One region of the Microbacterium sp. Root1433D1 genome, then DNA from elsewhere that is predicted to be linked to it. Evidence: predicted binding sites of a transcription regulator. Region 1 holds the regulator's gene; the other holds the start of a gene.
What was found. The regulator LexA, encoded in region 1, represses DNA repair genes until DNA is damaged. The targets are predictions, from matches to a motif close to TCGAACANNTGTTCGA.
Positions count from the first base shown of each region.

Region 2: a site for LexA is predicted at 1,787-1,802, ahead of ASD13_RS12225 (HNH endonuclease signature motif containing protein). Genes of this name have one in related genera too.

Region 1 is NZ_LMFN01000003.1:927,413-930,874, forward strand. It holds gene ASD13_RS15425 (S9 family peptidase) at 1-1,378, opposite strand, end outside; gene lexA (transcriptional repressor LexA) at 1,505-2,191, opposite strand; gene ASD13_RS15435 (LysM peptidoglycan-binding domain-containing protein) at 2,481-2,849, shown strand; gene ASD13_RS15440 (histidinol-phosphate transaminase) at 2,916-3,462, shown strand, end outside.
Region 2 is NZ_LMFN01000003.1:241,938-245,399, forward strand. It holds gene ASD13_RS12215 (M15 family metallopeptidase) at 1-309, shown strand, start outside; gene ASD13_RS12220 (acyl-CoA dehydrogenase family protein) at 462-1,625, shown strand; gene ASD13_RS12225 (HNH endonuclease signature motif containing protein) at 1,833-3,209, shown strand; gene ASD13_RS12230 (ECF transporter S component) at 3,327-3,462, opposite strand, start outside.

The sequences.
Region 1 (3,462 bases):
CGTCGTCGACGTCGACCACGCCCCACTGGCCGTCGAGACGCTCGCGGTAGGCGCGTCCGTAGCCCGTGGATCCTCCGTAGTTCACGTCGAGCACGCCGATGCCCCGGCTCGTGTAGAAGGCGATCGCCGCGGACGCCGCGCCGGTGACGTGCGCCGTCGGTCCGCCGTGCACCAGCACGACGTAGGGTGCGCGCTCATCGTCGGGCGCCGACGCGTCGGGGTTGGCCGGAGGATAGGCGAATGCGTGCACCGCGCCGCGGGGACCCTCGATCTCGATCGGGATGGACGCGGGCATCCACTCCGGATCGACCGGCTCGCCACCGCGCACGGCGGTGAACTCGCCGGATTCGATGTCGACGCACCACAGGCCCGCCGTCGCCCGAGAGCCGTTGCCGGAGAGGAGCACCCTGGTGCCGTCGACGGCATCGATGCTCACGTGGCCGTCACCGGGGAAGTCGATCACGCTCACGCCGCCGTCGGCATCGATCACGACGACCTCGTCGCGGCCGTTCGTACGGACGGCGACGATGCGGCCGTCGTCGAGCGGCTGGTACCAGCGGTTGCCGAGCACCCACAGCCCGTAGCCGGTGTCCGCATCGACAGGAGCGCCGGCAGGGGCGAACGGTCGCGCCGGCCCGGTGGGAGTCACCCCATCGAGCGTGACACGCTGCAGAGCCCAGCGACCGTCGGGATCGTCGGCGAAGATCAGCTCCGCGTCGCTGAGCCACTCCGGCTGCAGCGCCGCCCGCGAGGGGATCGTGTGCGGCGCCCCGCCGGGGACCTCTGCGATCTGAACGTGCGCGTCCTCCCACGGCATCCGTCCTCGATCCCAGCCGACCCATGCCGCGCGGGTGCCGTCGGGAGAGAGGGCGGGGTGGGCGAAGAAGCCGTCTCCCTGCACGATTACCCTGATCGCGGACGGGTCTTCGGCGGCGGATCCATCGAGCGGGATCTCGACGACCGAGCGGAGGTGCGGCGTGGTCGAGAGGTCTTCGCGCACGGCCAGCAGGCGGCCGTTCTGCACGCGCAGACCGCCGTGTGAGGGGCCCGGGGCGGTAAGGGCGACCGGTTCGGCTCCGACGCTCAGGCGGCGCACCCGCTGGTCTCCTGCATCGACGAAGAACAGCGTGCCGTGCTCATCGACCGTCCAGGCGCCTCCGCCGTACTCGTGCACGCGAGAGCGCGCGCTCCAGGGGGCGGGGAGGATTTCGGAGCCGGAAGAACTCCGCACCGTCACGCGTCCCTTCTCGGCGGGTACCGACTCACCCCACCAGATCTCCGCACCGACGAAGCGGGCTCCGTCGATGCGCGGAGAGGAGGCCGCGACGGAGGCCGCGGAGAAGGGCGAGGGCCAGGAACCGTAGGGGGACGACGACATGCTTCGAGCCTAGGCGTCGAAGGTGGACGCCCGTGCGTCAGGACGGGAGCATCGCGGTCTTGATCCGTTGCCCGACGCCACGAAGCCCCTCCCGGTACCCGGGGGGCTTCGTCGTGCCGTCTTGTCTCAGACCGCGCGCAGTACCGCGACGATCTTGCCGAGGATCACGGACTCATCGCCGAGGATGGGCTCGAACGCGGAGTTGCGGGGGAGCAGCCAGGTGTGGCCGTCGCGGCGACGCAGCACCTTCACGGTGGCCTCGCCGTCGAGCATCGCCGCCACGATCTCGCCGTTCTCGGCGCTGTTCTGGGAGCGGACGACGACCCAGTCGCCGTCGCAGATGGCGGCATCGATCATCGACTCGCCGGAGACCTTGAGCATGAAGAGGTCGCCCTTGCCCACCAGCTGGCGGGGGAGGGGGAAGATCTCCTCGACCTGCTGGTCGGCGGTGATCGGCACGCCGGCTGCGATGCGCCCGACGAGGGGGACGAGCGCGGCGTCTCCGACCGGGGTCGCCACGTCGGCGGGGCTCTCGGTGCTGGTACCAGGCAGATCGATGAGCACTTCCATAGCTCTCGTCTTCCCGGGGTCGCGGCGCAGATAGCCGCTGAGCTCGAGCTGTCCGAGCTGGTGGGTGACGCTGGAGAGGGACTTGAGGCCGACGGCGTCGCCGATCTCGCGCATGCTCGGCGGGTAGCCGTGGTGCGCGATCGAGTTCTGGATGACCTCGAGGATCGCCATCTGCTTCGGGCTGAGGCTCTTCCGGCGGCGCGTGCGCGGTGCCTCCGACTCGGGGGCAGAGTTCTCGCTCATGGTGCTCCTTCAGTGCGTGATCCGACGTCCCTCTTCGAATGTCGGAGGCCCGTGGTGGGGTGTCCTTATCGAAACCGTATCCGAGAATCGGGCCGATCTGGAAGATCTGTTCGAGCGTGTCGGCCTTATCGTCGGCGGGGTTTCGAAGAATACTTGACAGATGTTCGAACTCGAAGATATCTTCGGTACGTAGCTTCGCATTCACGGCTCCCGGCCGAGGCGGGAATGCGAACGCTACGCCAACTTCCCCGGTCGCCTCACGGCTCCGGGACAGGCTAAGGAGCACCACATGAGCAGCATCAGCTTCAGCACCGCAGCAGTCGTTCCGGCGTCGACCCGTCCTTCGACGCGACTCCGACTGACGACGCGTGGCCGCGCCGTGCTGCTGGCCTTCGCCTCCGTGCCGCTCGCGGTCGGCATCGCGTTCGCCGCACTCAGCGGTGGCAGTGCGATCGCCTCGGGTGCAGACACCGCGGCCGTCAGCGTCGAGACCGTCACGGTCATGCCCGGCGACACGCTCTGGTCGATCGCCACCGGCGTCGCCCCCGACGCCGACCCGCGCGACGTGATCGGTGAGATCAGCCGGATGAACCTGCTGCGTGGTGGCGAGCTCCAGATCGGTCAGACACTGGCCATCCCGGCCCAGTACGTGAACTGATCCTGCCGCAGCGTCGCTGCAGCAACTTTGCGTCATCGACTCGGGGCGCCGCTTAACATGGGAAGGGTGACCCTCTCCCTCAACGATCTCCCGCTACGTGATGATCTTCGCGGACTGACGCCGTACGGCGCTCCGCAGGCGCCCCTTCCGATCGCGCTCAACGTGAACGAGAACACACATCCGATCCCGGATGAAGTGGCCAGCGACATCCTCGACGACATCGCCGTGGCGATCCGCGACGTCAACCGCTACCCCGACCGGGAGTTCAGCACCCTTCGTGAGTCGTTCGCCGAGTATCTGGGGCACGGGCTCACCCCCGAGCAGATCTGGGCGGGCAACGGGTCCAACGAAGTGCTCCAGCACATCCTCCAGGCGTTCGGCGGGCCGGGGCGCACGGCGTTCGGCTTCGCGCCCACGTACTCGATGTACCCGCTGATCGCCCAGGGGACCGGGGCGCGGTGGATCGCCGGCACCAGGCAGCCCGACTACACGATCACGCCGGAGGAGGCCGCCGAGCAGGTGCGGGCCGCCGACCCGGACGTGGTGATCCTCTGCTCGCCCAACAACCCCACCGGCACGCCGCTGGGGCTCGACGTCGTCGAAGCCGTCTACG
Region 2 (3,462 bases), 690 kb from region 1:
TCGGCGCGTCCGGGACACAGTGAGCACCAGACGGGTCTCGCGCTCGACGTGGTCGCGTGCGGGACGGGCTGCGGCGGCCTCGATGGTTTCGGCGCCACGGCGCAGAGCGACTGGGTCGCGGCGCACGCCTGGGAGTACGGATTCATCGTGCGCTACGAGCAGGTCGGCACCCCGGTCACGGGGTATGCGCCGGAGCCGTGGCACGTCCGCTATGTCGGCGTCGACCTCGCCGCCGCCTATCACGAGGGTGGGTTCCACACGCTCGAGGAGTTCTTCGCGCTGCCGGCCGCCCCCGACTACGCGCACTGAATCGGCGCGGAACGCCACGGTTGCGGCATCCGACAACCGCGGTACCCAGTGTCACGTTTTATGGGATGCATTCTCACAACGTCCTGTCCTGGACTGGTCGTGCGACGTAGAATCGCCGGAGCAACGATGCATGAGACGTTCAGGAGGACGGCATGGAACGCGACATCTACGACGAGGATCACGAGGCATTCCGGGACCTGGTCAAGGACTTCGTCAAGCGCCACGTGACCAACGAGGCGATCGAGCGGTGGGACGCCGCGGGGGAGATCGACCGGGCGACGATGCTGGCCGCCGGAGAGGCGGGTCTGATCGGCCTGTCGGTCCCGGAGGAGTTCGGTGGCGCCGGCATGCTGCAGGACTACCGCTTCCGCACGATCGTGATGGAGGAGGTCATCGCCTCCGGCGCGGGTTCGCTGGCCGGTGCCTTCGGCATCCAGGACGACCTGGCCGTGCCCTACCTCGTGCACATGGGAACGCAGGCGCAGAAGGAGAAGTGGCTTCCCCGCATGGCCACGGGCGAGGTGCTCGGCGCGCTCGCCATGACCGACCCGGGTGCGGGTTCGGATCTGCGTGGCATCAAGACCAACGCCAAGAAGGTCGACGGCGGCTACATCCTCAACGGTGCGAAGACGTTCATCTCCTCCGGTACGACGGCCGACGTCGTCGTGACCTTCGTCAAGACCGGTGAGGGCAACCGTCCCGACGCCTTCAGCCTGCTGCTCGTGGAGAAGGGCATGGAGGGCTTCGACCAGGGCAAGAAGCTCAGCAAGATGGGCTTCCACGGCTGGGACACGGCCGAGCTCAGCTTCACCGACGTGTTCGTCCCTGACGAGAACCTCATCAGCGGCAAGGAGGGTCAGGGGTTCATCCAGCTGATGCTAAACCTGCCGCTTGAGCGTCTCTCGATCGGCGTCGCCGCAGCCGCAGCCGCGCAGGCCGCCCTCGACTGGACCGTCGCCTACACGAAGGACCGCGAGGCGTTCGGCGAGCGCATCGCCGACTTCCAGAACACCCGCTTCCGGCTCGCCGACATGGCCGCGACCACGGACGCGATGTGGGCGTACATCGACCGCGCGTTGCTCGCCTACAAGAACAGCACGCTCACCGCCGAGGATGCCGCGAAGGTCAAGTTCTGGGCTACCGAGCGCGAGTGGGAGGTGCTCGACACGGGCGTGCAGCTGCACGGCGGTTACGGCTACATCATGGAGTACCCGATCGCCCGCGCTTTCACCGATGCTCGCGTGCACCGCATCTACGGCGGCACGAACGAGATCATGCGCGATCTCGTCGGCCGTCAGATCGTCGGCAAGCGCTGACGTCACCTGCGCAGAAGAGGCCCCGGATGCGACATCCGGGGCCTCTTCCTGTCCCTGGTCGATCGCCGGACCTCGGTGCCACCAGGCATTCGGAGCGACGCACTCCTGGCGGCTGACTCGGTTCTCGGTCTTCACGACATGCCGGTCGCACCGGTATTCAATAGAACATAAATTCGAATGTCGAGACGGTTCGCGGTAGAATCGAGTATGTCGAAATTGACCGCGTTGCACGAGGCGATGTCACGCCTCGATGAGGCGTGGTCAGATGCCGGTGACTCCGGAGAGCTGTCCCGCGAGCAGCTGATCGAGGTGAGCGCGTCTATCGGGGTGTTGCGGCGTCGGTTGGATGCCGTGCATGTGTCGGTGGCGGCGTGCATCTCCCGCGAGTCACGTCCAGAGCTCGGGGCGGAGAGCCTGGCCAAGCAGCAGGGCTACCGCAACCCGGCGACGTTGATCGCGGCAGCCACGGGGGTGTCGACCGGTGATGCGTCGCGCCTCGTCAAGGTGGGAGAGGCGACGGCACCCCGGAGCGACCTTCTGGGTGCGCGTCTGCCGGCGAAGTATCCGCTGGTGAGCGAGGCGCTGGATTCGGGGGCGCTCGGTGCTCCCGCCGCCGCGATGATCATCGGGTTGCTCGATCGTTGTCGGATCGCCACGGGGGTGGAGCGTGTCGTCGAAGCCGAGCGCATGCTGGCGGAGAAGGCGGCAGGTCTGGCACTCGACGATGTGCGCAAGCTCGTGGTCCGTGCAGAAGCATGGCTCGATCCGGATGGTCTGGAGCCTCGTGAGGAAGAGCGCCGCGGCAGGCGCGCGCTGACACTGTTCGAGCGTGAGGGAATGGTGCATCTGAACGCCGTGCTCGATGTCGAGACCGCGGCGCCGGTCGTCACCGCGATCCGGGGCTACGTGACCGCCGTGTTCGCCGCGCGGAAAGACGCGCCCGATGCGGAAGCGCCCGATGCGGATCGGCGGACGGTGCCGATGATCCAGGCCGATGCCCTCGCGGTGTTCTGCGCGCACGTGCTCGGGTGTGAGCAGCGGGTGCCGGTCGCCGGTGCGACGGTGATCGTGCGGATGAACCTCGACGATCTGGAGGCCGGCACGGGGTCGGCGACCGTGGACGGGGTCGATCAGCCGGTCAGCGTCGGGGCCGCGCGGCGGATGGCGGCCGGGGGCGGCGTGATCCCGTGTGTGCTCGGCGGAGACAGCGAGATTCTCGATTGGGGACGGGAGAAGCGGTTGTTCACCCGGGCGCAACGGCTGGCGCTGGTAGAGCGTGATGGGGGATGCGCGATGTGCGGGTTGCCGCCGGAGATGACGAAGGCGCATCACATTCGATGGTGGAGACGAGACCACGGGCCGACCGATCTCTCCAACGGAGTGCTGCTGTGCGAAACGTGTCACCATCGCATCCACGACAACGGGTGGCAGATCCGCATCGATACTGCCGGGAGCGGGAGCGGGAGCGGGAGCGGGAGCGGGAGCGGTGCGGAGGCGCGGGTGTGGTTCATTCCGCCGCGATACGTCGACTCTGCGCGAACCCCGAGGCTCGGAGGCCGCGCACGCTTCGACATCGCGGCCTGACGACGGCGCTGCTTGACGACGGTGCTGCTTGACGTCGCGGCCTGACGGCTTCGAAGCCGGACGACATCGCTGCCTGGCGATGTCGCTGCCTGGCGTGTGCGGCTGCGCTCGCGCGGTTCAGCGGCGCCTGCCGACTCCCGCCCTGCGGAGACGGTCGGCGATCAGGATGCCGAGGGCCGTGCCGCCGACACAGCTGGCGATCGTCACGGCGAAGAAGGCGATCTGGGCGAAGAGAGACATGGACCCGAGGTCG